Regions from separate parts of the Erwinia sp. 1181_3 genome, predicted to be linked through region 1. Evidence: predicted binding sites of a transcription regulator. Region 1 holds the regulator's gene; each other region holds the start of a gene.
The links. The regulator Fur, encoded in region 1, represses iron uptake genes when iron is present. The targets are predictions, from matches to a motif close to ATAATAATGAGAACNACTATCAA.

Region 1 (7,616 bases):
CACCCGCCAGCGTGTCAGCACTGACCATTTCCGGGGACAGTTTTGACAACGCAGCTTTCTGCGCGGAAGTGGCCGGAGCCTGGATACGGTTGTAGCTTGGTGCGCCAAAGCGCTGTGCCAGTTCGTCGTAGTGCTGCTGCGGGTTCTTACCCGTTACCGCAGTAATCTCTGCAGCCAACAGACACATGATGATGCCGTCTTTATCGGTTGACCAAGGCGTGCCGTCGAAGCGCAGGAACGAAGCACCCGCACTCTCTTCGCCACCAAAACCGAAACTGCCATCGAACAGACCATCAACAAACCATTTGAAGCCAACCGGCACTTCTACCAGCTTGCGGCCCAGATCGTCGACTACGCGGTCAATCATCGCGCTGGACACCAGCGTTTTACCCACCGCGACATCTTTGCCCCACTGTGGACGATGCTGGAACAGATACTGAATCGCTACTGCCAGATAGTGGTTTGGATTCATCAGTCCCGCAGGCGTGACGATACCGTGACGGTCATAATCAGGATCGTTGGCAAAGGCCAGGTCGAACTTGTCACGCAACGCCAGCAAACCCGCCATCGCCGACTCAGACGAGCAGTCCATGCGGATCACACCATCGTGGTCAAGGTGCATAAAGCGGAAAGTCTGATCGACAGCATCGTTAACGATGGTCAAATCAAGATTGTAGAACTCCGCAATACGCTGCCAGTAGGCAATCCCTGAACCGCCCAGCGGATCAACGCCAATCTTCAGACCGGCTTTCTGGATCGCCGGAATATCAACGATCTGAGCCAGACCTTCAATATAAGGCTGGATCAGATCTTTTTCCGTCAAGTGACCGCTGGCCCAGGCCTGATCCAGCGTTATGCGTTTCACTTCTTTCAGGCTGTCTTTGATCAGAGCGTTAGCGCGATCTTCCACCACTTTCGTGACGTTCGTATCGGCCGGGCCACCGTTTGGTGGATTGTATTTAATACCGCCATCTTCAGGTGGATTGTGTGAAGGCGTGATGACGATACCATCAGCCTGAGCACCACCGGTTTTGTTGTGTTCAAGGATCGCATTGGAGATCGCAGGGGTCGGCGTATAGCCGTTATCCTGCTGAACGATCACATCAACACCGTTAGCGGTAAGCACTTCCAATACCGAGATGATGGCCGGTTCAGACAACGCGTGCGTATCTTTACCCACAAAACAAGGACCGGTTACACCGTTCTTTTTGCGTTCTTCCGCAATCGCCTGCGCGATGGCCAGAATGTGCGTCTCGTTGAAGCTATGACGGCCCGCGCTACCGCGATGGCCGGAAGTGCCAAATTTCACCGCATGCTCTGCGTTACCCAGTTCAGGCTGCAGGACATAATATTGAGATGTTAATTGTGCAACGTTAATCAAATCGCTCTGCTGGGCGGGTTGCCCGGCACGGGGGTGATTGGCCATTGGCGCTTCTCCCTGACGCTTCAGTTAGAGGGTACCGCAAACTTTCTCTGTCAGCTCCACCGGGAACTGCATCGACAACATAATGTGTTCCACCATGCTGCGCTTACGGTCAGTATTTGTGTTGGTGATCACCCAATACGGTGTGCCCGGAACGTGCTGCGGCTTGGTATGGGTGCCATTCTCTACCAACGTTTGCTGGTTGCCCGCGAAGTAAACACGCGTACGACCTTGCAGAGACTCAGTCGCTGCGCCAAACGTTTTGGCATCCAGACTGTATAAAGTCGATAGAATCAGCATAAAGCGATTCACTGCACGCTTCTGCTCCGCGTACTCATCCGAAAGCAACAGCTCACGTACCGCACGAACACGATCCTGCGGTCGGGATTCAGATTTAATACCTGCAGCGGCAGGTTCTTTGGCTGCCGCTGCAGCATTCGCCGCCACAGGAGCAGTTTGACCCGCAGTGAACTTCAGCATACGGCGCAAAATATCGGATGCGCTTTCACCAATATGCTGAGTGTGGCTGGCAATATAACGGTATAGCTCTTCGTCGACTTCTATCGTTTTCATCTTTATCCAGTACGGTTGTTGCTAGTATCAGAACCGGTTGTTCGGGGACAACAATCCACGCAACCATCATGACGTTGAGCCGATCCAGTTCTAACATCAGGATTATAAAGTTAAATCCCGCCAGGGTGTAGCGCCAGACCCGTTTCAGGGCAAAAGTCGGAATATGCCGCAAAAAGATCATACCCGCCATTCGCGCCAGCGGCAGAAATTGTGGGATCCATGATACCCTAAGCCTTGGTGCCAACTGTAAGAACTTTCTCTATGAATTTGAATTTTCGCCTGCAATCTGAACAATCCGCCACTGACGGGCTTCCACTGGTATTGATCCACGGTTTATTTGGTAGCCTGGATAACCTCGGCGTACTGGCCCGGGGATTAAAAGACGATCGCCGTTTGATTCAACTCGATGTCCGCAACCACGGTTTGTCTCCGCGTGCGCAACAGATGGATTATGCGTTAATGGCTCAGGATGTCCTGGACACGCTTGACGCGATGCAGGTCGATCGTTTCAGCGTGATCGGTCACTCGATGGGGGGGAAGATCGCCATGGCGATTACCGCACTGGCGCCCGATCGTGTTGAGGAGATCGTAGTGATTGATATCGCTCCTGTGGCCTACACCACGCGTCATCATGACGATATTTTTGCCGCACTGAATGCGGTGACTGAGGCCGGTATCACCACGCGCAGCGAAGCTACTGCCCTGATGCGTCAAAGTATCAGTGAAGAAGGCGTTATCCAGTTTTTACTCAAGTCGTTCCACGAGGGTGTTTGGCGTTTCAACGTTCCGGCGCTGCTGGCATGTTATGAAAACATCATTGGCTGGGAGCCATTGGCCCCCTGGTCACATCCTGTGCTGTTCATTCGTGGGGAGCGTTCTCCCTATTTGGCCGATGCATATCGCGATGCACTGTTAACCCAGTTCCCGCAGGCGCGTGCCCATGTCATCACCGGCGCAGGGCATTGGGTACATGCTGAGAAACCCGATGCGGTATTACGTGCAATCCGACGTTTTTTAGCGCTGTGAAAACCATTTTCGCTGGGGTATGATGGCGCGCTAAAATTTTGCCGCTGCTGATTATCAGACGGCATAACGGCCCTATTCATCAGCAATCCAGCCTTTCAGTATTACGATTCCTATGGCAAAAGAGAACACGGACCGCACAACGATCGATCTGTTTGCAGATGAACGACGTCCGGGACGACCCAAGACTAATCCGCTGACGCGTGATGAGCAGTTGCGTATCAACAAACGCAATCAGCTCAAGCGCGATAAAGTGCGCGGCCTGAAGCGTGTCGAACTGAAAATGAACAGCGACGCGGTTGATGTCCTGAATCAGCTAGCTTTCGAGCGCAATATCAGCCGCAGTGAACTGATCGAAGAAATGCTGCTGGAACAGTTGCAACGTCATCCGTCCTGATGGTATCAGGGCCTTAGCACTCAGCGACAAAACCGGCAGCATTACTCATTTATCCGCTCACGACGGTCTGTTATCATTAGCGATATCTGCGAAAAAATCAGCAGTCACCATATCATTAAGATTCAAGAGGTTATTAAACTCATGGCACTCGTCGGCATTTTCTTTGGTAGCGATACAGGCAATACCGAAAACATTGCAAAAATGATCCAGAAGCAACTGGGGAAAGATGTTGCAGAAGTTCGTGATATTGCTAAAAGCAGCAAAGAAGACCTTGAAGCCTTTGATATTCTGCTGCTTGGCATCCCAACCTGGTACTACGGTGAAGCCCAGTGCGACTGGGATGACTTCTTCCCAACGCTGGAAGAAATCGACTTCAACGGTAAACTGGTTGCGCTGTTTGGTTGCGGCGATCAGGAAGACTATTCCGAGTATTTCTGCGATGCAATGGGCACCATCCGCGACATCATTGAGCCGAACGGCGCAGTGATTGTCGGCCACTGGCCGAGCGAAGGCTACCATTTCGAGGCCTCGAAAGGCATGGCAGATGATAACCATTTCCTTGGCCTGGCCATTGATGAAGATCGCCAGCCAGAGCTCACCAACGAACGCGTTGAAAAGTGGGTAAAACAAATTTTTGATGAACTTCAGCTAAAAGATATCATCGAAGCATAACCATAGCCGCTTGATGTGGGAGCTATCTCACATCAAGTAAGTGGTTTTTCCTATAGAAGTAATAGATACATGTTTGTAACTTTCATCTGCAAAACTGTACAATAACCCCATCGGTTACCCGCTTACTCAGCACCTGCCCCACTCTTTGAGGATGTGAGTCGCCCAAAGAGCGGTGAAGATGATGCAGATTGAAATGTTAACCCAGCCTAATTCGGGCGCGTGCTACCCTGGATGTAATGACACTTATCCTTACATCCATTGCGGTTTCAGGCACCCCTTATGGTTTTCATTTCGGAGTATCAGTTCTATACTGAGACGCACTCATCTTTTAGCGTCGACCGATGTTCAGGGCTTTTCAGCCACTAAGTGACTAGCAAAGTAACAGGACAATATCCGCATGACTGACAATAACACCGCATTAAAGAAGGCCGGCCTGAAAGTCACGCTTCCCCGACTGAAAATTCTGGAAGTGCTTCAGGAACCAGAGGGCCATCATGTCAGTGCGGAAGACTTGTACAAACGCCTGATTGATATGGGCGAAGAAATTGGTCTGGCCACCGTTTACCGCGTGCTGAACCAATTTGATGATGCGGGGATCGTTACCCGCCATAACTTTGAAGGCGGTAAATCCGTTTTCGAACTGACTCAGCAGCACCATCACGATCACCTGATCTGCCTGGACTGCGGTAAAGTTATTGAGTTCAGAGACGAATACATTGAGGAACGTCAGCGTGAAATCGCCACGCGTCACGGTATCAAACTGAGCAACCATAGCCTGTATCTTTATGGCCATTGTTCTCTGGGTGACTGTCGTGAAGACGAGACTCTGCACGACAAATAATCTGCACTGTTCAGTGTAAAAACCGGTGGCTTGCCACCGGTTTTTTTATGCCTGCGTTATAGCGATTCCTCCCGGCTAAAACGCTGCCAATCTGTCTCAAAAGGTTATCGCGTATAGAGCGGCAGCCAGCCACCATATGAAAGCAACGAGACCACGGCATTCAGTGCACCAAACAGCAGAACCAGCACAATCGGTGCCATCCCCCCTCTGACTCGCCACGTGGCAGTGGCAAAACGTCGACGTGACTGCCAGGCTAGTAGCGCTGGCGTGACAACAGCCCACAACGTCGCGGCCAGCCCGGCATAACCGATTGCCAGCAGAAAACCGTTGGGCCAGATCATCGCGGCCGTTAGCGGCAGAATAAACGTCAGCAGCGTGGTTTTTAATCTTCCGGACGCGGAGTTATCCAGTTTAAAGAGATCGGCAAGGTAATCAAAAAAGCCAAGACTGACACCGAGGAATGAACAGGCAACGGCGAAGTTAGAGAAGATATCCAGTAACAGATTCAGAGAGCGATTGTGCAGTACGCCGGATAACGCCCCCACCAGTACGTCAATATTACCGCCTTGCGCGGCAATCGCTTTAAATTCGCTGCGGGGAATATTGCCCATCGTGCCGATGATCCAGATAAAGTAAATCATCAGAGCCAGCAGCGTGCCGTAAATCAGGCAACGGCTCACGCGGCCTGCATTCTTATGGTAGTAAGTCGTCAACCCGGCAATGTTGCCATGGTAGCCGAAGGAGGCCAGACAAAACGGCACCACTATCCAGAGATATCGCAGATAATCGCGATCGGCTCCCTGGCTGTCGAGCAGAATAGCCGGCTGAACATGCCACAGCAGGCCGCCAAAAATCATCAAAAAGGTGAGGATCTTCGCGCCGAGAAAAATCAGCGTCATCCGGCTGACAACCGCTGTTCCCAGCCAGATAAACAGCGCCACCAGTAGCGTAAAGAGCAGCCCAGCCATACGTGCCGATATTCCGACATTTAATTGATTAAGGCTGTGCTGAATAATCGCGCCACTGGCAGAAATGTACGCATAGGTGAGGATCCCCAGCACAAAGACCACGGACAAACCGTTGATCAGGTTCCAGCCACGCCCAAGTAAATCGCGTGTGACCGTATCAAAACTCGCCCCGATGGGATAATGCAGGCTGGCTTCCAGATACAGTAATCCGGACAGCAGCATACAGAACCAGGTCACGATCAGCAGCGCGGAGGACCAGGCAAACCAGGCACCGGACATCACTACCGGCAGCGAGAACATCCCGGCACCAATAATGGTGCCACTGATAATCAACGCCCCCCAGAGTGTTGACGGCAGACGAACAGCAGAAGCAGGTGTAGCCATGAAATCCCTTAGCGAATGCAATAAATAACATGCCATAAACCGGGATAATCCACTGGCTAAACGGCAAGAATGCCGCATAGTCTACACAGAATCACACTCACGAACTAGTACAGTAATTAACTGACCACCATTGTTTCCTGCAAATAGCGCCAGCGAGGTGGCGTACAACCACAATCAATCACCGCCAGTGAAATACGGTGGGTATGATTATCACCCTGCTGTTGTAGCTCGTGATACTGGATCGCTACTTCCTGGCCAAACTGAGAGATCACTTTGCAGTGTTCAATCGTGATAGCAACACCCTGCCGTTCGCCGACCAGACGAGTGAACAGCGCAGTCACCTCCTCCATCGACAGACTTTTTCCGCTGGGCGCGACCATGATAAAATCGGGTTCAAAATGTCGCAACAGCTCAGGGACAAAGCTCCCATCTCCGTGAAACACTTTCTCAATAAGCTGATGCAGTACAATGATACTTTCACAGGCTTTTTCGGTTAACGCTGACATACAACATCCTTATGACGGGCGTGGCGATAAATCATCCACAAGGGGAACAGGCCGGTAACTGCGGCAACAACAAAGACCTGATGATAAGACTGAGCAGCAGAATAGTGGCGGCTCATCAACGTAAACAGCAGTGTAAACAATGCGGCGCCGAGGCTGAATGAAAGCTGACGATTAATATTCCATATCACACTGGCCCGCGTCATCTGCTCATCGTGAAAATCAGTCAGAGCACTGGTTTGTGCCGTATTGGCACTGATTCCACCGCCAATCCCCATCAGCAGATAAGCCGCATTCAATAGCATCACCTGTTCGGGACTCTGTACCAGCGCCAGCAGCACGATGCCGCCTGCATGTAAGACCAACCCACAGCTGAACAGGGTCAGTGCGCCCAGACAATGGTAAAGACGACCACATACCAGCATCGCCACCAGTGCCCCACCACCGTACAGCAGCATAAATGCTCCACAACGTTCGGCAGAAAAATGCAGGCACTGTTGCAGATAAAAAATGTTGAGCAGGTTCACACCGGTGAAGATGCCCGGCACGGCGTAGTAAATGACCACCGCCAGCTTTAGCCGGGGATTACGCAACAGCTTCAAATCAATCACCGCCTGGGGTTGACGATGGTAATGGCGCAAATAGCCGATAGCCAGGCCCAACGCGGCCAGCAGCCATAACGATGCAGAAATAAGAGACCCCGCCTCCGCAAGCTGCGACAACCCAAGCAGAACGGCAGCCAGTGCCAGGCACACCAGCAGAATGCCACGGATATCAGGCCGGACTGCCACCCGCGTTTCACGCTGCACCCACAGCGCGGCCAGCGCAGCGG
Region 2 (7,616 bases), 600 kb from region 1:
GGTTTCATCGTCGAAGGGATTTTGTTGTTCGGTCATGTTAATTACCTGTCTTTCCAGAATAGGGAGGTGTAATAAAGTCGGCGAGTAGCCAGCGTAAGCCGTCCAGCAGCCCGCCGCGCCAGCACAGGGCATCATGCCCGCCGGAGAAAATTCGGAAATTAATGTCATGCCCGCCCGGGAGCAGCGCCTGACGCATCTGTTGGTTAACCCAGGCCATATCGGCTTCGCGATCGCCCGCTTCCTGGAAGATCTTTAAGCGGCTGGCCGGCAGTACACCCTTGATCGCCTGCCCGGTCAGCCAGCCCATCTCCTGCTCACCGGCTTCGGAAAAGTGGGTGACCAGGCGGACGTTTGGCCACCAGAAGGAGCCAGACTGGCTGAGGATGCGGCCAAAGCGCCCGGGCCAGTGCAGCCCGGCATACATCGCCGCCAGGCCGCCGTAACTTTGCCCGGCGACCACGGTACGGTCGGCCTCTTCACTGAATTCCACACGGCTGCGCGCCAGCGGCAGCAATTCCTGCTGCACCGCCTGCCAGAATTCAGCATTGCAGGGCAGCTCTTTTTCGCGCCAGTCACCGTTAATCACATCAATCAACAGCCAGCAGGCGGCGGGCAGATGGCCGCTGTCGGTTTCGGCATGCAGCGCGGAATAAAGCGGTTGTCCGTCTGCCCAGTTCTGTCCATCCAGCAGAATCACCAGCGGGCGCTGCTCTGGGGTCGCTGTACTGCCCGTGGTATAGAGCCAGATACGGCGCTGATTCCCCAGCAGGGCGCTGTCCCAGGTAAACTGTTGCAGCTGGTGGTTATCGGGGTGTATCGGCTGTCCGCTGTCCAGCGCGTGCCACGCAGACTGGTCCGGCGCCGCGGGCATATGCGCGGCCGACAGCGCGTGCCCGCGGCTGTTGAGGTGGGCACAGCTGCGATTTAACGGGTCGGCAATCGCCAGCGGGAACAGAGATATCCACCATTCGCGCTGTTGTTTGCGGCGTGTGTCGTCATCGGTGCTAAAAGCGGGGGGGAGTTGCTCAGCGTTTACCGGGATCAGGCTGTAACTGCCACGCCAGTGCTCATCAATCTCCGTTGACCAGTGCCAGACATCGGTTCCCGCCAGGCGTTGCAAACTTTGCGGCTGCGGGCTGTGGTGGTCGGTCACGCAGTTAATATCCACATAAACCTGATGTATTGCAGAGCGGGTTTCGTCACCTGCCGGGTCACGCCAGAAATAGTTCATCCGGACTGTTCCTTCAGCAAAGGCTTCAACCAGTGGCGTGCCATGTTGCGCAATGTGCTGCCACCAGCTCTCTTCACCCACGTTATCGGCGGCCAGCAGCTGTGCCGCATGACCTGCGGGCTGACGCATCGGCCATAATGTGTGCCGTGTTGTCACGATAATTTTCCTTAATTTACATTTAATTACTTAAAAGGAGGGACTTTAATCTCTCTTACAGTAAATGACGCTAATACAAATAGTATTGAGAATAGTTTGCATTTGCAATAAGATGCGTCGCAACTTTCTTAAGGGCCTGTAAGTTGTACGTAAATATCGGTTTTCTTAAGAAGGGCAGAAGAATCGACGAAAGTAGTGGCAAACGTGATTCTCACATTTCACCGCGGCCAATCAGTTCTCCTTATCAATTGGCGGGTTTTAACGGGTTTTTTTTATCAGCAAATCTGTTCAGACGGGATACCAGAACATGTTTAATAAGATTAAAAAACAGGCAACACCAGGCATTGCAGTTCGTTCAGACAAACACACCCTGCGTTTATTACTGGCTTCAGCCCTGCTGATGGCGCCCGCCGTGCAGGCAGCCACCGAAGCCGAAAATACGCTGACGGTCACCGCAGACACCCAGGAAAGCGTCACCGCCCCGACCAAAGGGATCGTAGCGAAAGAGAGCGCTTCAGGCACCAAGACCGCCACACCGCTGCGTAAAACCCCGCAATCCATTTCTGTGGTGACGCGCGATCAGATGGACGATCAGGATGCTCGCTCAGTGGCTGATGCACTGAGTTACTCCAGTGGCGTGGTAGCAACCTACCGTGGAAACTCGAACCGTAATGATGAAGTGATCAGCCGTGGTTTCCGTTATGCACCGAAATTGCTGGATGGATTACATTTCGGTCTTTCTTCTGAGAATGGCGGGGCTGGGCAACTCGACCCATGGTTGCTTGAGCGTGTTGAAATCGTACATGGCCCGGCATCGGTACTTTATGGCCAGGTGAGCCCTGGTGGGCTGGTTCTGATGACCAGTAAGCGCCCGACAGCAGAAAGTATTCATGAAGTGCAACTCAGCACCGGTAATCGCCACTATGGTGAGGCAGCGGTGGACTTCGGCGGCAAGCTGAACGATGACAACACCTTGTTCTACCGCCTGAACGGCATTGCCAGCACCCAGAATGAGTTTGTGAAAAACAGCAAACAACAGCGTATGGCGATTGCGCCAGCGATCACCTGGCTGCCAAATGAAGACACCAGCTTTACGCTGTTAACCAGCTACCAGAATGACCCGAAAGCGGGTTCGCGTAACTTCTTGCCACGCGCAGGGACGCTCTATTCTACCGCTGCTGGCTATGTTCCTTATGACCTGAACGTCAGCGACTCTGACTTTACTAAGTCAAAGCGTGAACAGACCTCTATCGGTTACAGCCTGGAGCACAGCTTTAATGAAGCGGTATCGTTTACCCAGAACCTGCGTTACAGCCACCGCAATGAAGACTACAAATATCTGGTCTACAACGTGGATGACGGCAACCGTACACTGACGCGTCTGGCGCAGCATGAAACGGCGATGACTAACGAATTCAACGTCGACAATCAGTTGAAAGGGCTATTCGATACCGGTGAAGTGAAGCATACCGTCCTGGGCGGTTTCGATTACCGCTACTCGCATATTGATAGCAAACTGTATCGTGACTACGGCAGCAGTTACCCGATGGACTGGAGCAACCCGAGCCGTGTAGAGGTTGATGAAAGTTTGTTGGAGCTGGCCACCCATACCAAGAAATCCCTGAACCAGTACGGTGTTTATGTCCAGGATCAGCTGGAGTGGAATAACTGGAACCTGCTGCTGTCAGGTCGTAATGACTGGTCGCAGGTGAGCAACAAGGACCTCACAGCCGGGGGTTCAGATATCACTTATAATGACAGCGCGTTCACAGGGCGTGCCGGACTGCTGTATGCATTCGATAACGGTATTTCACCGTATGTCAGCTACAGCACCTCGTTTGAACCGGTGCTGGAGCAGGCGGCGGCAGGTGCCGATCCGCTGAAACCGACCACCGGTGAACAGACGGAAATCGGGGTGAAATTCCAGCCAGTGGGCGTGAATGCGATGATGACAGTCTCCTGGTTTGATATTAACCAGAAGAACGTCACCTCTTATAACCGTCTGACCAGTGCTTACGAGCAGATTGGTAAGGTCAACTCTCAGGGTATTGAGACAGAACTTCATGTGCAGCCAACGCCGGAAATTAAGCTGACTACCGCTTATACCTATACCGATGTGGTGACCAAGAGCTCAACAGATCCGGATAAAGTCGGTCACAGCCCAAATGCTATCCCGCGTCATGCTGCTTCAGCCTGGGGTAGTTACAGCTTCCTTGATGGTGTGCTGAATGGTTTGACTATGGGTACCGGCGTTCGTTATGTGGGTAAAGCTCCGGGTGATGATATCGGCGAATACTATGTGCCGCATTACACCCTGTACGATGCGATGGTGAAATATGAACTGGGCCAGGCTGTCCCGACTCTGAAAGGGACCACCTTACAGTTCAATGCGCAGAACCTGACGGATGAGCACTATGTGTCATCTTGTGCGGGTCAGTGGGCATGTTTCTACGGTGCAGGCCGTACGTTTGTTGCTTCTGTTAATTACCGCTGGTAATGGGTAGAGCAGGGCGTTCGTCGCCACTTTGAACTAAAGCGGGGTTCCACAGAGAACCGCGTTCCTGACAAGCTTCATTATCATCCTTTTAGCCACCCCAGACGGGGTGGCTATTTTTTTACCTGATCGTTCCCTCACCGCACGTCCTGCTTTTTTCTGACGCCAGTCTGTTTAGCCGAACCGTTATAAATCACACTGATTTTTTCTTTAGTTTACATGTTGTTACTTTTTATCGTCCATGCCAGTTATTTGTGTAATAAGAAATGCTAATACAAATGTTATTGAGAGTGATTTACATTTGCATTAGTATGCGTCGGAACTTCACACAGGTAAGAGGTAACTCTTCATTTAGTAAGGTTTTTTTTCATAAGCAGAGGGTGCGTTCGGACGTTAATGATCCGTGCCATTCCTGAAGTTAGCTACGGCCAATCAGTAAATCTAATGGGTTGGCGGGCTTTACTGGTTTCTTTCGTAGACAAGGCTGTTTCAGACGAGATAACACAACTATGTTGAAGAAGATAAAAACCCAGGCGCGCCCTGGTGTGGCAGTACACTCTGGAAATACCACCCTGTGCCTGTTGCTGGCGTCTTCACTGCTGGCGGCGCCGCTGGCGCAGTCCGCCACTGACAACACGCTGACGGTGACGGCGGAGTCCCAGGAGAGCGTGACGGGGCGAAACAGTGGTATTGTGGCGAAAGAGAGCGCTTCAGGCACCAAAACCCCCACCCCGCTGCGCAAAACCCCGCAATCGATTTCGGTGGTGACACGCGAGCAGATGGATGACCAGGCGGCAGCATCGGTTTCCGATGCCCTCAGTTATACCAGCGGTGTGGTGACCAACTATCGCGGTAACTCCAACCGTAACGACGAAATTATCAGCCGTGGCTTCCGCTACGCGCCAAAACTGCTGGATGGTCTGCACTTTGGTCTTTCCAGCTCCAGCGGGGGAGCCGGGCAGGTTGACCCGTGGTTGCTGGAGCGCGTGGAGATGGTCCATGGCCCTGCAGGGGTGTTATACGGCCAGGTCAGCCCGGGTGGCCTGGTGATCATGACCAGCAAGCGCCCGACGGCTGAAGCCGTTCGCGAAGTGCAGCTCAGCACCGGCAATCATCATCTGGGCGAAGCGGCCTTTGATTTTGGCGGTAAGCTGAACGATGACAACACGCTGTTTTATCGTCTTAACGGTATTGCCAGCACCAGACATGAAGAAGTGAAAAACAATAAACAGGAACGCGTGGCAATAGCGCCCGCCATCACCTGGCTGCCGAATGCCGATACCAGCTTTACCCTGTTAACCAGCTACCAGAACGACCCGAAAGCCGGATCGCGTAACTTCCTGCCGATGGTCGGGACGTTGAAAGAAGCCAGCACCGGGTATATCCCGTATGACCTGAATATCAACGACCCGAACTACTATGGTAACAAGCGGGAACAGGCCTCCATTGGCTACGAATTTGACCACAGCTTCAATGAAGCGCTATCGTTTACCCAGAACCTGCGCTATACCCATCGTGATGAAGACTATAAATATATGGTCTACACCACCAGCTCCGACCTCAACGACCACACCATTGAACGTCGCCCGCAACATGAAACGGTGATGACGAACGAATTCGGTGTCGATAACCACCTCAAAGGGCTGTTTGATACCGGTGATGTCGGCCATACCGTGCTCGGTGGGCTGGATTATCGCTGGAGCCGCGTTGCCAGCACCCTGTCACGCCATACCTCGACCCAGTACCAGCTCGACTGGGCAAATCCTGGTCGTGTTGATGTGAATGAGGATGATTTTACCCCCAGCATTAACACCGTGAAGCAGCTGCATCAGGTTGGGGTCTACCTGCAGGATCAGATGGAGTGGAATAACTGGAACCTGGTCCTGTCCGGCCGCAACGACTGGTCGCAAATCCGTACGATTAACCGCCTGAACGGCACCGACGTGAAGAATAATGACAGCGCCTTTACCGGCCGTGCCGGGCTGTTGTACGCCTTCGATAACGGTCTGTCGCCGTACATCAGTTACAGCACCTCGTTTGAACCGAACCTGAGCAATGGCGCACCGGGAACCGATCCGTTTAAGCCGACAACAGGGGAGCAGACCGAAGTGGGGGTGAAATACCAGCCGCCGGGTTCCAATACCGTGATGACCGTGTCGGTGTTTGATATCACTCAGAAAAACATCACCTCGGCGAATACGGTGACCGGTTACAACGAGCAGATCGGTAAGGTTGACTCTAACGGCGTGGAAATGGAAGTGCATGCCCAGCCGTTGCCGGAAGTCAAACTGATGGCGGCTTATACCTATACCGATGCGGTGACAAAAGAGACTTACACAACCGCTCAACTTGGACGTACCCCGGCCAGCATTCCGCGTCATGCGGCATCGGCCTGGGGCAGCTACAGCTTCCTGAATGGGGCTCTGAGTGGGCTGACCGTAGGTACGGGTGTGCGTTACACCGGTGATGCCCCGGCGGACAGCACCGGAACCAACGAAGTACCGCACTTCACGCTGTACGATGCGATGGCAAAATATGAACTGGGCGAGGCAGTTTCCAGCCTGAAAGGCACCACGGTTCAACTGAATGTGCAGAACCTGACTGACAAACACTACGTGGCATCCTGTAGCAACAGCGAAGCCTGTTTCTATGGTTCAGGCCGCAATGTGGTGGCATCGGTGAACTATCGCTGGTAAGCCGCGAATCGTCTGACGACGAGGTGACGCGTACACGCCTCGTCCAGCGAATTATCATCTTTTACCACCCCAGCCGGGGTGGTTTTTTTTTGACGCTCTGTCAGACTGAATGCTGCCAGTAACAGGAGAGAAACATGTCGCAGTTATCGGGCCGCAGCCGTGCAGGCGCGTGCTGTTTCGCCGCCGGGGGATTGCTGTATCTGCTGGCCGAACGTACCAGCGCGCTGGCCTGGCATCATCCGGCCTATCGCTACAGCCACAACTATATTAGTGATCTCGGCATTCCTGAATGCGGGCCGCAGATTTGCTCACCGCTGCATAACGTGATGAATGCCGGATTTGCGGTGGAAGGCGTGCTGTTTTTGCTGGCTTGCTTACTGTTGCGGCCGCAGCTGTCAGGGGGAATGGGGTGGGTGGCGTTGCTGGCAGGCGGCCTGCATGGCATTGGCGGCGTTATGATCGCGCTATTCCACAGCGGTGGGGAAGCTGATGGGGTGACATTGCATCAGGCAGGTGCGGTGATGGCGATTGGCGGGGGTAATCTGTGCCTGATCGCCACAGGCCTGGCGTTGCGCCGTTGCGCACCTGTGTATGCCGGGTTTAGCCTGCTGCTGGGAATGGTCGGCTTACTCTGTATGGTGCTCATCCCGTACGTAGCGTTGCCGATCGGCATCATTGAGCGTGCGGCGGTCTATCCCATCACCCTCTGGCAGGTGGTGAGCGGATTTTCATTGCTGTTACTGTCTTACCGGTTCAAAAGGAGCGTGTTGTGAATCAGAGTCAGCGTGAACATATTGCCACCGTGCTTGCCTGCACCCGCGAAGATGCCCGGCATCTGGTGCAGCGTCAGTATGACCAGACGATCCGTGACTCCTGGCAACGCTGCGTGGAAAGTCACGGACTTGATCCCAGCCGTATGCAGGCGGCGCGCATTCTCCCCTGGCAGGAGCTGCGAGAGCATCGCGAGCATCTTGAAGAGTTTCGCCATATTGCCCGGCACGGTTTGAGCCGGTTATACCAGCAGATTGCTCCGGCGGGC
Region 3 (7,616 bases), on a different contig from region 1:
CACATATTTATCGCTAAAGTGTTCCTGTAGCCAGCGGCTGGAACTGGCCGAACGCTTTTTACCTGTCATACAATTTCCAACTATGATTCAACGTAAGCGATAAATAAACCGCTCAAATCAGCGCTGCCGATTTGGTGATACACCCGAGATGGCGGTAGAATGACCCGTTTTCAATCCCAATGTAAGTAAAAAATACGATGAATCTGAGTACCAAACAAAAACAGCACCTGAAAGGTCTGGCCCATCCGCTGAAGCCAGTTGTTATGCTGGGCAACAATGGTTTGACCGAAGGGGTGCTGGCCGAGATCGAACAAGCACTGGAGCACCATGAACTTATCAAGGTGAAAATCGCCACAGAAGATCGTGAGACGAAAGCCCTGGTAGTTGAGGCCATCGTGCGCGAAACGCGTGCAGTCAATGTGCAGGTTATCGGCAAGACGCTGGTACTGTACCGTCCAACGAAAGAGCGCAAGATTTCCATTCCGCGTTGATGAGCAGGTCGGTTTTCGGGCCGACTTGTCCATACTAAGCTCAGGACTGGAGAAAGTGCCATGCTCCTGATTCTGATAAAAGGCCGCGTTGCGGCCTTTTTCTTATCTTTACAAAACCTCAGTTATTTTGAGGACTGTAAAATTAAAGATATTCTACTTTTAAGATTTCATATTCCACATCGCCACCTGGGGTTTTGATAATGGCAATATCATCAGCAACCTTGCCCACCAGGCCACGTGCCATTGGTGAGTTCACTGAAATCAGATTCTGCTTAAAGTTCGCTTCATCATCCCCTACGATACGGTAGGTAGACTCTTCATCAGTGTCCACATTCAGCACGGTCACTGTGGCACCGAAAATCACGCGGCCGTTAGCATTGCCCGCCATTTTGGTGACATCAATCACCTGGGCATTCGACAGCTTGGCTTCAATTTCCTGAATACGGCCTTCGCAGAATCCTTGCTCTTCACGAGCAGCATGATATTCAGCATTTTCTTTTAAATCGCCGTGTTCGCGAGCATCTGCAATTGAGGCAATAATTCTAGGGCGTTTAACGGTTTTCAGCTCTTCCAGCTCTTCGCGCAGTTTTTCCGCGCCCCTCAACGTCATCGGAATCTGGTTCATCTCAATACCTCTTAAAATCTATCCTGTTTAAAGTGTCGTCATCCTGACGGGTGGCATGCAGGAAGGGCGTCCTGCGGCGCTTACTACTGATTTGAAACGAAAGAAGCCTGACCCGGAGCAAGCTCCAGGGCAGGTTCGATTTTGCAATTTGATACGTATTTTACCCCAGAGTTCCCTGGGGGTCATCGTTTACTTTCCACCGCAATGCACCGTAGTATGACAGCATCACCTGTCAGTTACCGCGAGATTATGCGATTTTCACGAATTGTCACCGGCTTTACCTGCGCATTTATGCTGCAAGCGCAGGCTGCGCCCGTCGAAGACTATACCCAATATTTACCCGACGGCGCCAATCTGGCGCTGGTTGTGCAGAAAATTGGTGCCACAACGCCAGCTATCGACTATCACAGCCAACAGATGGCACTGCCCGCCAGCACCATGAAAGTGATCACTGCTCTCGCCGCGTTGTTACAACTCGGCCCGGATTATCGCTTTCATACACAGCTGGAAAGTAAAGGCAGTGTGAGCGGCGATACACTGCGCGGCGATCTGGTGGCTCGTTTCGGTGGCGATCCCACCCTGACACGCCAGGATTTGCGTAATATGGTCACCGCACTGAGAAAACAGGGTGTGGAACACATTGATGGCAATCTGGTCATTGATACGTCCGTTTTTGCCAGCCACGATAAAGCGCCCGGCTGGCCGTGGAATGACATGACGCAATGCTTCAGTGCCCCGCCCGGCGCTGCCATCGTTGATCGTAACTGCTTCTCGGTATCGCTTTATAGTGCGCCAAACCCGGGTGATAAGGCGTTTATTCGCGTCGCATCTTACTATCCGGTGAATATGTTCAGCGAAGTCCGCACGCTGGCTAAAGGCTCCCCTGATGCGCAGTATTGCGAGCTGGATGTGGTTCCGGGTGAGCTTAATCGCTTTACCCTCACGGGTTGTCTGACCCAGCGTTCTGAGCCATTACCGCTGGCTTTTGCCATCCAGGACGGGGCCAGTTACGCAGGCGCGATCCTGAAAGCTGAGCTGCAGAATGCCGGGATTGACTACACCGGCCACCTGGTCAGGCAGACTCAGGTCACACAGCCCGGTACTGTACTGGCCGAAACGCAGTCAGCACCGCTGCATGATCTGTTAAAAATTATGCTGAAGAAGTCAGACAATATGATCGCTGACACCGTTTTCCGCACCATCGGCCATGAACGCTTTGGCGTGCCGGGTACATGGCGGGCAGGATCGGATGCAGTCCGTCAGATCCTGCGTCAGAAGGCGAATATCGATCTGGGTAACAGCATTCAGGTCGATGGATCCGGGCTGTCGCGTCACGATCTGATCTCTCCGGCAACCATGATGCAGGTACTGCAATATATTGCGCAGAATGATGAGCAATTAAATTATATTTCGATGCTACCCTTAGCGGGTTATGACGGCACATTACGCTATCGCGGCGGTCTGCACGAAGCTGGTGTTGATGGCAAGGTATCGGCAAAAACGGGGTCTTTACAGGGTGTGTATAACCTGGCTGGCTTTATGACAACCGCCAGCGGACAACGTGTTGCCTTTGTGCAGTTCCTGTCAGGATACGCTGTGCCACCGGAAGATCAGCGCCAGCGCCGTATTCCTTTGGTTCGTTTCGAAAGCCGCTTGTACAAAGACGTTTATCAAAATAATTGAGCCAATGAAAATACTGATCGTTGAAGATGATACGCTCCTGCAACAGGGGTTAACCCTAGCCCTGACGGGTGAAGGTTATGCTGTGGACTGTGCGGCCAGCGCCGCGCAGGCCATTGCGTATTTGAACAGCGGTCAGTACAGCCTGATTGTTCTGGATCTTGGGTTGCCGGATCGTGATGGTGCCGATCTGCTGCGGCAGTGGCGCAAAGAGCAGGTTGATCTGCCAGTATTGATCCTGACAGCACGCGATGCATTATCTGACCGTGTTGACGGGCTGGATGCCGGAGCAGATGACTATCTGATCAAACCCTTTGCACTGGTTGAGCTGAAAGCCCGCGTCCGTGCGCTGATCCGTCGCTATCAGGGAAGAAGCGATAACCTGTTACAGCATGGCGACCTCGCACTTAACCTCTCTTCGCAACAGGTCGCCGTCGATAATCACCCCATCGAGGTGACACCTAAAGAGTTTTCTCTGTTAACGCGTCTACTGATGCGCATTGGTCAAACGGTGCACCGGGAAACACTCCTGCAGGATCTCTACAGCTGGCAAGATGATACCGGCTCAAATACCCTTGAAGTCCATATCCATAATCTGCGGCGTAAGCTGGGGAAAGACCGGATTAAAACCGTACGTGGCGTTGGCTATCGCCTGGAAGAACGCGCATGAACAGTATGCGTCGACGTTTATTGATTATGCTGACGCTCATTCTGTTGAGCTGCCAGTTGATGAGCGCGCTCTGGCTGTGGCATGAAAGCCGCGAACAGATCAGTTTTCTGGTCAATGAGACCCTCTCTGCACACGCTCGTAATGATCAGGTAGAAAATGAAATCCGCGAGGCCATCGCCTCTCTGCTTCTGCCTTCGCTGGTGATGGTCTGCTTTACCCTGCTGCTTTCATTCTGGGCAATCAGCTGGATTATTCGCCCGCTCAGATCGCTTCAACAAAACCTGGTTACCCGCTCTGCTGACAATCTCTCTCCCCTGCCGCTGCATTCAGAAATGGATGAAATTGTGGCGGTCACCGGGGCGTTAAACCAGCTGCTGGGCCGTCTTGATAATACGCTGCAGCAGGAGCGGCTGTTCACCGCCGATGCTGCACACGAGCTGCGTACGCCGCTGGCAGGTCTGCGGTTACACCTTGAGCTGCTGGAGCAGGAAGGGGTAAAACAGGGGCCGATGCTGGTTGAGCGCATCGATCAACTGATGCATGTTATTGAGCAGCTCCTGATGTTGTCACGCGCCGGTCAGGCACTGGCCAGCGGCCATTATCAGACCCTGAGCTGGCATGATGTCATTGACCCGCTACGCCAGGAAATGGATGAACTACTGGCCCTGCGTCAGCAGCATCTTATTGTTAGCAGCACGACAATACGCACGGTACAGGGCGATGCCATCTTGCTGAGGCTGATGCTGCGTAACCTGCTGGAGAATGCCTCACGTTACAGTCCAGAGGGCAGCACGATTACGTTGCTGGTGGAAGATGAGGAAACCGGAAGCCAGGTCAGTGTCCACGATGAAGGCTCCGGCATTGATGCCAGTATGGTAAACGATGCCATCAAAGCCTTCCGTCGAATGGATCGTCGCTATGGTGGTAGCGGACTTGGCCTGAATATCGTCCAGCGCATTGTGCAAATCCATCGTGGGCACCTCAGTCTGACGAACCGTAGCGATCGCAGTGGCCTCAAAGCCAGCTGCTGGTTACCCCATCAGCTTGACTAAACGTTTCCTGCTACCCGCCTAACATCCTCTGTTATCCCACGGGCGTTATCCCACGGGCATTTAATCAGCAATGCTTACCTTTTATGTGGATTCCTCTGGCCCCCCTTTTCACAGGTAATGGCAGCACGGCTCGCGTACAGCACCCACCGTGTAAGGATGTCTTTACGATAATTAAATTAATTTACCTTTATTGACACTCCACAATAATCGACGTAGTTTACTGCACCTGAAAGCAAATGATAATAGTTCTTACTACGTTTATCATTTAAATGAGGATGCCCAATGGAATCGTTAACGTCAGAAAGTACGCTACAGTTTGCCTCACAGGCAGCCGCCAGTGGTTTTTTCTTTATGTCTCCCTGGCGCAGTCTGGCAGCACAGGGCTGCTTTACCACCGTCACCACCCCTGCATTCGGTGGCGAAGCGCTACAGAGCGAATTTCAACACGAAATCCGGCAACGATTCCTTGATGCGAAACGCCAGGGAATTGCTCACCCCGTGCTCGTCGGGGCGATCCCCTTCGATGCCAGCCAGCCTTCTTCCCTGTTTATCCCTGAGTCCAGCCAGTACTTCGATGGCAAGGCGTATCTGCAACAAATGGGCGCGCCAAAGAGTGAGCTTCCTGACGTCATGCGCCGTACTGCTCTGCCAGAGCAGGACGCCTTTATGCAGATGGTCGCCCAGGCCGTTGACGCGACCACAACGAAGCAGTTGGACAAAGTGGTGCTGTCACGCCTGATGGAAATCGTCACTACTGAGAAGATCGATATTGCCAACCTGATGACGCGCCTGATGACGCAGAATCCGGGAAGCTATAACTTCCATGTTGCACTACCGGAAGGGGGTTCATTGCTGGGGGCCAGCCCGGAGTTGCTGATGCGCAAGCATGACAGCCGCTATTACACCCATCCACTGGCCGGATCGGCGCGTCGTGAAAGTGATGCACAGAAAGATCGTCAGGCCGGGCAACTGCTGATGGCATCCACCAAGGATCGCTACGAGCATAAGCTGGTGACCGATGCCATGCGCGATGTGCTGCAACCCCGCAGCGCTTACCTTGCCCTGCCAGCGACCCCGGAGCTGTTGACCACCTCGACGCTCTGGCATCTGGGCACCGCGATTGAAGGTGAAGTGAGCCAGAAAGCCGATACGGCACTGTCACTGGCCTGCCTGCTGCATCCAACGCCTGCGCTGAGCGGCTTCCCGCATACCACTGCCCAGAAACTGATTGCTGAACTGGAACCGTTCAATCGGGGCCTCTTTGGCGGCATTGTCGGCTGGTGCGATGAGCACGGCAACGGTGAATGGGTCGTCACCATCCGCTGCGGCAAAGTGAACGGTAACCGCGTTCGTCTGTTTGCCGGTGCCGGTATCGTTCCGGCCTCCAGCCCGGAATCCGAATGGCGGGAAACCGGCGTCAAACTCAACACCATGCTACGGGCTTTTGGCCTGAACTAAAGAGTGCTGTCATGACCATCCCTTATTCTCGCTGGCCGGACGATCTGGCCACACAGTATCGCGCAAAAGGTTACTGGCTGGATCTGCCGTTAACGGACATTCTGCAACGTCACGCTGGCAGCAGCGCCGTAGCCGTGATTGACGGCACGCGCCGTTATCGCTACCACGATCTGGCACAGCAGTCCGATCGCCTGGCAGCCTCGCTGCAACGCCGTGGTCTGAAGTCAGGTGACACGGCACTGGTACAACTGGGTAACGTTGCAGAATTCTACGTCACCTTTTTTGCCTTGCTGAAAATTGGCGTCGCCCCTGTTAACGCACTATTCAGTCATCAACGCAACGAACTGAGCGCCTACGCGCTGCAAATTCAGCCCGCGCTGTTGATTGCCGACCGCCAGCACAGCCTGTTTAGCAACGATGATTATCTCAATCAGCTCCGGCAGGATTTCCCGGCGCTGAAGGTCGTGGCGTTGCACAATGAAAACAACGTTGCGCTTTCACTGTCAGGCCTGATTGATGCAGATGCCGGCGATTTTATAGCCAGCCCCTCTGCTGCCGATGAAGTGGCCTTCTTTCAGCTCTCCGGCGGCAGTACCGGAACCCCGAAACTGATCCCACGTACCCACAATGATTATTACTACAGTATTCGTGGCAGCGTTGAGATCTGTGAGTTCAACGCACAGACTCGTTATCTGAATGCCCTGCCCGCCGCCCATAACTATGCGATGAGCTCACCAGGCTCCCTCGGCGTGTTTTACGCGGGTGGCTGTGTGGTAATGGCGAACGATCCCAGTGCCAACCTCTGCTTCCCGCTGATTGAACAACATCAGGTTAACGTGGCGGCACTGGTGCCACCCGCCGTCAGTCTGTGGTTACAGGCAATTCAGGAATGGGGCAGCAACCGTGCACTGACATCACTGGCACTGTTACAAGTTGGTGGTGCCAAGCTCAGTGAATCACTGGCTTCACGTATCCAGAAAGAAATTGGCTGCCAGCTCCAGCAGGTCTTTGGCATGGCCGAAGGTCTGGTGAACTACACCCGCCTGGACGATGACCAGCAGCATATTCTCACTACGCAGGGCCGTCCGATCTCTGACGACGACGAGGTTTGGGTCGCGGATGAGCAGGGTCAGCCACTGCCCGCGGGAGAAACCGGCCGCCTGATGACGCGCGGCCCTTATACCTTCCGTGGTTACTACAATAGCCCGGAGCACAATGCTGCCAGCTTCGATGATCAGGGTTTCTACTGCTCCGGCGATCTGATCGCCATCGCTGCAGACGGCTACATCACCGTTCAGGGGCGCGAGAAGGATCAGATCAACCGGGGTGGCGAAAAGATCGCAGCGGAAGAGATCGAAAATCTGCTACTGCGCCATGAAGACGTGATCCATGCTGCGCTGGTGTCCATGGAAGACAACCTGATGGGTGAGAAAAGCTGTGCGTTTATTGTCGCGCGTCGTGCGCTAAAACCGGTGGTCTTACGTCGTCATCTGCGTGAACTGGGCGTGGCGGAATTCAAGCTGCCGGATCGCATTGAATGTGTCGATGAGCTACCGCTCACCCCGGTGGGAAAAGTGGACAAAAAACGCCTGCGCCAGCAGCTGGCCGCTCAGCAGAACGGATAATTTTCAGGAGAGAGT
Region 4 (7,616 bases), on a different contig from region 1:
GTAGTGCACCAGCAGCGGGTCACGGTCGGCAAAGGTCAGATAGTCATTGAGAAAACGTTGCGCTTCCGGCCACTGCTGCGATTGCAGCGACAGATAGAGCGCCTGCCCCACGGCCGGGGAGCTGTGCTCTACCTGCCAGGTTTGTCCATCAATCGTAATTGTACTGCCCGCCGGGGCGGTGGTTTCACTCTGCAACAGATCGCGTTCGCGGTCTGCCGCCTGGCGCTGCACGTTCATCTCAAGCATGCGGCGAGTATCTTCACGCTCCTGAGCATGAGCGACTGAGAGCGTACAAAAAAAGGGTATAGCGATTCGTAAGGCACGGATACCCATCAGCCTGCTCATCCGCATAACGTTCCCCGAATAAAAAAAGCAGGGATCCGATAAAGGATCCCTGCTGAGGAGCAACCCTCAGGCTGCCGGTAGATTAGTTTTTAGTACCACCAAAGGCAGTATCTTTATTACGGTCTGAGAATTTCACCAGACCGGCTACAGCAGAAGCGCCGGTACCGTAGAACTGACCATTCAGAGCACCACCGGTACCGCTAACGCTGGTTACCGCTACGTTGCTTGCCGCCAGTTTCACATCGGAAGCAGAAGTGGTAATGGTGCCGCCGGTGAAGGCAATATCACCGGTAGAGCTGGCCGTTTTGGTGCTGAAGTTAGCAGTCAGCGTACTGGATGGCAGGGCTGCTGTCGCAGAGGTGCCACGGTTGATGGATTTCACCGCATAGGTCACTGGACCAGTGGTTGGCAGCGTGGTGGCAACATTCCCATTGTTCCCTACGTAAAATGCGGTATGAGTGCCATTAACTTTGCTACCGACAGCCGTCCCTTCTGCATCCCACTCACCGAACCACACATCCTGGGTTCCCACCTTGGCAAATGACCAGACCCCCAGGCCACCATGACCAGGAACGCCGATAGCCGTCAGTTGTTTACCGGAGAATTTGTAGCCATCGTTCCCACTGTTTTTGAACATCGGTAACGTGAAATGGCTGAAAGCCGTGATGGCACTGTTTAACTGCCCGCTCACTCCCGCCCCTGCAACAGCAGGCGTCGTCGTTCCAGCCTGACCAATAAGCAGGTTACTGCTGGCACTGGTCCCCCCGACAATGACCGCTGCCTGTGCCACACCTGTTGTCGCCAAAATTGCCAAAGCCAGAACCACTTTATTCTTTGCAAACATTGGAACTCTCCTTAAAAAGATGATTTACAACGGTTAACTGCAAATTTAGAGCCGCCCTTACGTGTTACACCAGCGGCTCCGGTCAAAAAAATTAAATACAAATCACAATGATATGTATTTGCATTTACATATAAGAGCGTAGTTACCCCGGAAAAAGCGGAATATCCCCATGGTAACTGCCTCACGCGCTACGAACGCGGGAAGAACTGAATCTGTGCGGTAAGTCGTTTCGGTTCACCATCTGGCGGTGCCGGTACCGGTGAAGCACGGCGTAACAGAGACAACACTTCATTATCCAGTGCACTAAAACCCACGCCCTTTCTGAGTGCTACCGTCTGTACATTTCCCTGACCATCAAGGGTAAATTCGACGGTCGCCACCCCCTGCTGTCCGCGATCCTGTGCCGCCTGAGGATAGCGTTTGCGCTTCTCCAGATGGGCCATCACTTTGCTCATCCAGGTCGCCCTCTGTTGGGGTGACAGCGCGTTGCTGGCGACGGTCTGGCGGGCGGCGTTACGTAATGCCTGCTGCGCCTGTACCTGTGCCTGAACGCTCTGGGCTGATGCCGCTTGCTCGCGTTGCTGCTCTTGTTGCTGTTTTTGCTGATGCTGCCTTTTCTGCTGCGCCTTGCGTTGTTCATCTTTTTTACTTTTCGATGCCCGGGCGGCTGACTGGGTCATCACCGTTTTTTCCACGACAGGCAGCGGTTTTTCTGGGTCCTTCAATGATGGCTGCGGCTGTGCTTGCGCGGGTGCCGCTGCGCCATCGCTCTGCGCTTCTTCTTTGTTCTGCGCCTGACTGGCCTGGGCATCCACCTTTTCCGTGGTGATATTGTTCTGCTGCGTCTGTACAGCCTGCGCCGTATCGGCGATTTCAATCATAATGGCTGCGGGAGGGGCATCGTCAGCAGCAACCGGCGGTGGCGTCCACATCCACCAGACTGCCAGACCGCCATGTAGTGCCAGCGCCAGCAGACCACCCGTTAACCACAGCGGAGAATCTTGCTGACTTTCCGGCCCGAGTACGCCTTGCATACCACCCCCAACCTGTTTTTATTCTTTCACCCCTCTCGGGTTGATTGCCTGGCATCTTGCTTCTTACTAATAAAACGAACGGCGCGGCTTTTTTTTCTCAGTGAAGACAACGTTTTTTGATTTAAATGAAAAAAAGAAAACGGGCGGGGTTTCCCCCGCCCGCAAAAGGCTATCAGAACTTCATCGTCACACTACCGCGCAGTGTCCTGCCTGGACCGGCCTGCGGTGAGATACTCATCGCCTCGACATAATAACGGTCGGTCAGGTTATCAACGGTCAAATCAAACGTCGTATTCCTGTTCAGCTTATAACTGGCGTACAGGTCAACCAGCGCATACGGACGCCAGCGAGAAGGCTGAATTGAGCCGACACCCAGTGACTGTGTGGTTTTCTCACTGCCATCACCAATTCCCTCGGTGTAGCGGCTGCCGATCCAGTTAACACGTGAACCCACGGTCAGCTTGTCATCGAGGAAACGGCTTCCCAGATTCACCGTCACCGTATCTTTCGGCGGTACCTGTTGAAGCGCGAAGCTGTTGTAAATCCCCCCGGCTGCACACTCGGTATATTCAGGATTAATACTGCCCGGCACCGCGCAGAACATCACATGGGTATAGTGGTTCCAGCCCACACTGCCGAACACTTTGCCGGTGTCATACTCAGCGGAAACTTCAAAACCGCGCATCTCGGCTGACTTCAGGTTAATGCGTCCCAGCGCATACCAGGTGAACCACGGCGTCTCCATAGGGACATTGGAACGGGTAATGTAATTATCAACCTGGTTATCAAAATACGCCGCATGCAGGCGCAGTTTGTCTTCTTTCATCAGTACGCCATCGCGCAGAATGTTAATTCCGGCCTCATAGCTGCGTGCCTGTTCCGGTTTCACGGCGTTATCCGCCACCGGCACGCCAAATGACGGGCTGGTCAGTGACTCAAAGATACTGGGGTTGCGCATGACATTGCTGTACTTCACATAAGGTTTCACACCTTCAAACGGCTCAACCGTTGCACTGATAATCCGTGACCAGCCTTTATCGGTACGCTCATACGGTGTTTCCAGGGTTGGCGCCTCATCCAGGGTTTTATAGTGCTGATAGCGCACATGGCCGTTCAGTGTCAGCCATTCCTGCGGTTTCCATTCCAGTGTGGTAAAGGCATTACTCTCGCGGCGATTACCCTCGCGCGGTTGTGGCATGACCACCGAAAGATCATCGACAAATGTAACACCCCTCGGTGTGCCAACATCTTCACGTGTATAACCTCCGCCCAGCTCAACGCTGACATCCCCGACAGGCGTGGTGAACAGTGAGGTATTCGATGCGGTGGCACCCCAGCGATCCGCACCGACCAGCATAGCGGTAGAGGTCAGAGTGCCCAGCGTTTCATTGTAGCTGGTGGCATTAGCACGGTTATCCACCTGATTGTAAAACGTGTTCACTTTGAGGTTAATCAGATCGGTATCATCGGGCTGCCACTGATAACGCGCAGTCCAGGTATCTAGCGTGATATTACTCAGCCGTCCCTGATAGAAAGAGGGGGTGATAAAATACGTCGATCCCAGCTGATAGCCGTAGTCACTGATGTATTTTGAATATCCCAGTTCCAGCGTCTGGTTATTCACCATCTTCAGCTTGCCTTTCAGCAGCCAGGATTCGTTATCCAGCGAGGTATTCAGCACCTGCTCTCCGCCACGGTAAGGTCCAATGCCGCCGTTGACTAAGGTGTTATTACCATAGAGATCCACTTTGGTCGTCACCCGGGGCTGGCCGCCACCGTGCTTACCCGCGTAGTAGTTACCGTTGTAGCGCCGGGCATAGGCAGCTACACCGTCAAAATAGTCGCTCGTCCCTGCCACCGCAATACTTCCGGAACCGCCCGTTGCCTCCAGTAACCCCGGACGCCGGGTGTCATTCTTATAATACATCTGGTCATAAGTCGGACTATCGCCAGCATAGCCGAACGATTTTTTCATGCCCGCACGGGTACCTTCCGCAGAAACATGACCACTGTTGCTGTTAAAGCCGCCCTTAATACGTACCCCCAGACTTTCGCCCGGCAGCAAAATATCCTGTACACCGATGGTACTGACGCGCACCACCCCACCGATGGCACCAGTGGCATCGGCACCCATGCTGGCACCCTTTTCAATCTCGACGGAACCAATAAAATCCGGGTCAATATAGGTACGTGAGTTCGATCCATTATATCCCTGATAAATGCTGGTCTCCTGGCTGGATCCATCGACAATAACCGGTGCTCGTCCCTGTCCCTGCATACCACGTATGTTCACATCCAGCGCCCCTGAGTTGCGGGCATCACCATTCAGCACACCGGGTACACCAGAGAGGAAGTCGCCTACCGAGGTGCCGCGAAAACGCTCCACCTGTTCGCCAGAGAGATACGCTCTGGAACCGGCACTTTCATAGGGTGCGTCCGCTGGCGTTCCACCTGCTTTAGCGGTCACGGTAATGGTGCCCAGCATCAGGGCATCATCGTCGGCATTGGATGCTGAAGCCGTATTCAGTGTGACCGTGTTGCCGCTGAAGTTTGCCTGTAGCCCACTGCCCTGCAACAACCGGTTCAACGCGGCGTCAGACGTGGTGGTGGTGGAGATACCCGGAGATGTCTTCCCGGCCGCCATTTCTGGTGGATAACTGATCTGCATACCGGACTGGCGGCCAAACGCGGCCAGCGCGCCGGACAGTGAACCGGCCGGGATGCTGAATGAAATTTGCTGTGCGGCTTCTGCGTGTGCACTGTGAGACAGCACCACCAGCGGCAACGAAAGTGAACCTAAAAGCGTTGCGCTTAACAGTCGGGTACCGACACGACGTGCAAGGCGAACTTCAACTGACGAAATCATAAATCCCCTCGGCAAAATATTGTTATTTTGTAAGCGGCCGATGATGCAGGTGACAGCCAGCACGCTCTGTCAGATACAACGAATGGGAATGACAATTTTTCTCATTAAGATGTTTTTTTTACAAAACTATTTTGGGGGAGAATGAAAACGTAGGGAGGAAGGTCTTTTTCGGTCAGATCGTGGCGATTACCGTCAGCCACGGACTCAGTTCATGCACTTTGCCACCACGAGGCTGCACCGCAGCCTGCAAGGCGCTCAAGGGGTCACTCAGATTATAGACACCGCTAATACGCTGATGACCAAGGCGGCTGCTGGCCATCACCACCTTGCCCGGCTGCCAGCGCGCAATGCGTGCGACCACTGATGATAATGTTTCGCCGTCCACCACCAGCGTACCGTCCTGCCAGGCACCGGCGGCATCAGCAGAATGATGACCATGTTCGATCAACTGGCTGTGCAGATCCAGGGTCAGCCAGTCACCGGCACCCAGCTGCGGACTGACCGGGTCACTGTTACCCGCGATAAGCACTTCAGCACTGCCGCGCCCGACGCTGACATTCAGCAGCGAACTCTCCTGGCTCAAATCGAAAGCACTGTCGAAAGTACTGACCTGCATATCACGCGCCACCGCGCGAAAAGTACGCATGTCGTCAGCGGCAACATCAATCCACGCCATCCCGGAGAGCAGCTCAATACGGCGTTCCTGCGGGGTAAAATGATAACGAACGGCACTGTCCGGTCCCAGCGCGATAGCGGTTCCGTCCTCCAGCCGCAGATGTTTCACTTCTGCGGTCGCCGTCACGTTGTCAGCACGAAGGTTAAGCAGCAGTTGGGGTCCCGCCACTGCCAACAGAGCCCCCGCAGCAGCAACTGCAGTTGCCCCCAGCAGAAAACGACGACGGGATAATCCCGGTCGGGAAGGAAGGGGCACAACGGTGGAGGGGGAAACATGCAGCAAATCGCCGGACAGGCTGTGAATATGCATCGCCTCGCGCCAGGCCGCTTCATGGGCAGGGCCACGCGCGCGCCAGACCTGAATCAGATCGCGCACCTGCGGGGTATCCTTGCCAGCCTGCAACATGATGATCAGGTCGAAGGCTTCTTCAAACAGTTTATCGTCCTGCGACATGTTTCCAGTCATCTGAGCAAATCCGGTTCGCTGGCGCGTCGGCAAAAAGAGCATTCATACTGTAATGGATAAGAGATGCGTTTGCTTATTTTAGTTCATTGCTTATGCGCATCGTTCAATTTCACGCGCAGATGAAGGTAGGCGCGTTGAATCAGTTTCCAGCAGTGGGAAATAGAAATATCCAGCTCCTCTGCCACCTCGTTAATCGTCATCTCCCCTAAACGATACAGGCGGAAAGCCTGCTGAGTTTGTAACGGCAGCTCATGCAGCGCATCGTTCAGTATTTGCAGATCCTGACGCGCACCAAAGGTCCGTTCCGGCCCGGAGAGCGGGTCAGCAATGGCATAGAAGTCCTCTTCCGGCATCTCTTCTATGGTGACAATCTGCTGGCGGCGATAGAGGTCAACCGAGAGGTTACGTGCCACCCGGTGCAGCCACGCACGCGGGTTATCATCCTTTTGCGGTGCCGAACTGAGGATGCGCAGGAAAGTATCCTGGGTCAGATCGGCGGCCACATCAGGCCCGTGCCCGCGTTTCTGAAGAAACTGCTGGATCTCGTGCGCGTGCTTCTGGAAGAGCAATTTGAGGTTCAGCATAGCGCCACCCCGGGAGCCGGAAGTTTAAAGCGAGCACAAGCAACGTTAATGCACACCATAAAAAAGTACCCTGGAGAGGACCAGCACGCGGTTGCGCGGGTCGCTATTTGTTCGTTTTCGGTAAGAATATAGAAAAAAATATAAAAATGATAATGATTCTTATTAACATTAAAATTGGTGTGACATTTATGTTGTTTTTTTTACCACGGGGAACCAGGGGGAACCAGGGGGAACCAGGGGGGAAATAAAAAGCCCCGCGAGAGCAGGGCTGAAAAGAATTAATGTTTACGGTGAATATTAACGCTGCCATCAGCATTTTTATGGATGATAAGCTCATCCAGCGAGGTGAGTACCATATCCACATCTTCCAGACGGGGTGCATCAACGGGCACGTTCACGGCAATCACATGGCAGCCTGCGCTCAGTCCGGAGAGAATGCCCGCTGCGGCATCTTCTACCACCACACACTCTTCCGGCTCCAGGTCCAGCAGCTGTGCACCCAGTAAATAGGCATCAGGTTCAGGTTTACCGCGCTCGACACGTTCTGCGGTAACAAACGCGGCAGGAGCTGGCAGCCCTGCCGCCGCATGACGGGCGCTGGCCACAGGCACAGAACCGGAGGTCACGATGGCCCAGGGGATGTCCATTTCATCAAGCTGCGCCAGCAACGCTAGCGCACCCGGCAACGCCACAATCCCGTCCGTGTCTTCGGCTTCCATTTTTTCCAGGGCGATAAACTCCTGCTGAATGGCGTCTGCTGACGCCCCGGCCATAAAATGGCGCAGTGAGGTAATAGCCTGCT

Region 2: a site for Fur is predicted at 4,166-4,188, ahead of FY046_RS05070 (TonB-dependent siderophore receptor). Genes of this name have one in related genera too.
Region 3: a site for Fur is predicted at 4,755-4,777, ahead of FY046_RS11520 (isochorismate synthase). Genes of this name have one in related genera too.
Region 4: a site for Fur is predicted at 5,178-5,200, ahead of FY046_RS03665 (TonB-dependent receptor domain-containing protein). Genes of this name have one in related genera too.

The regions. Positions count from the first base shown of each region.
Region 1 covers NZ_VTDE01000002.1:746,345-753,960, forward strand. Annotated here, with positions in the region: gene pgm (phosphoglucomutase (alpha-D-glucose-1,6-bisphosphate-dependent)) at 1-1,426, opposite strand, end outside; gene seqA (replication initiation negative regulator SeqA) at 1,451-1,996, opposite strand; gene ybfF (esterase) at 2,258-3,022, shown strand; gene ybfE (LexA regulated protein) at 3,135-3,416, shown strand; gene fldA (flavodoxin FldA) at 3,558-4,088, shown strand; gene fur (ferric iron uptake transcriptional regulator) at 4,486-4,929, shown strand; gene mtr (tryptophan permease) at 5,034-6,281, opposite strand; gene FY046_RS07915 (hypothetical protein) at 6,398-6,787, opposite strand; gene FY046_RS07920 (MFS transporter) at 6,775-7,616, opposite strand, start outside.
Region 2 covers NZ_VTDE01000002.1:149,467-157,082, reverse strand. Annotated here, with positions in the region: gene FY046_RS05085 (MbtH family protein) at 1-36, opposite strand, end outside; gene fes (enterochelin esterase) at 38-1,360, opposite strand; gene FY046_RS05075 (TonB-dependent siderophore receptor) at 1,695-3,884, shown strand; gene FY046_RS05070 (TonB-dependent siderophore receptor) at 4,391-6,577, shown strand; gene FY046_RS05065 (DUF998 domain-containing protein) at 6,712-7,350, shown strand; gene FY046_RS05060 (sigma-54-dependent Fis family transcriptional regulator) at 7,347-7,616, shown strand, end outside.
Region 3 covers NZ_VTDE01000003.1:663,393-671,008, forward strand. Annotated here, with positions in the region: gene rlmE (23S rRNA (uridine(2552)-2'-O)-methyltransferase RlmE) at 1-69, opposite strand, end outside; gene yhbY (ribosome assembly RNA-binding protein YhbY) at 198-491, shown strand; gene greA (transcription elongation factor GreA) at 634-1,116, opposite strand; gene dacB (serine-type D-Ala-D-Ala carboxypeptidase) at 1,366-2,799, shown strand; gene pmrA (two-component system response regulator PmrA) at 2,804-3,466, shown strand; gene pmrB (two-component system sensor histidine kinase PmrB) at 3,463-4,518, shown strand; gene FY046_RS11520 (isochorismate synthase) at 4,801-5,976, shown strand; gene FY046_RS11525 ((2,3-dihydroxybenzoyl)adenylate synthase) at 5,988-7,601, shown strand.
Region 4 covers NZ_VTDE01000001.1:823,134-830,749, forward strand. Annotated here, with positions in the region: gene FY046_RS03650 (porin family protein) at 1-345, opposite strand, end outside; gene FY046_RS03655 (Slam-dependent surface lipoprotein) at 428-1,189, opposite strand; gene FY046_RS03660 (energy transducer TonB) at 1,378-2,223, opposite strand; gene FY046_RS03665 (TonB-dependent receptor domain-containing protein) at 2,396-5,089, opposite strand; gene FY046_RS03670 (FecR family protein) at 5,262-6,230, opposite strand; gene FY046_RS03675 (RNA polymerase sigma factor) at 6,314-6,814, opposite strand; gene FY046_RS03680 (sugar phosphatase) at 7,093-7,616, opposite strand, start outside.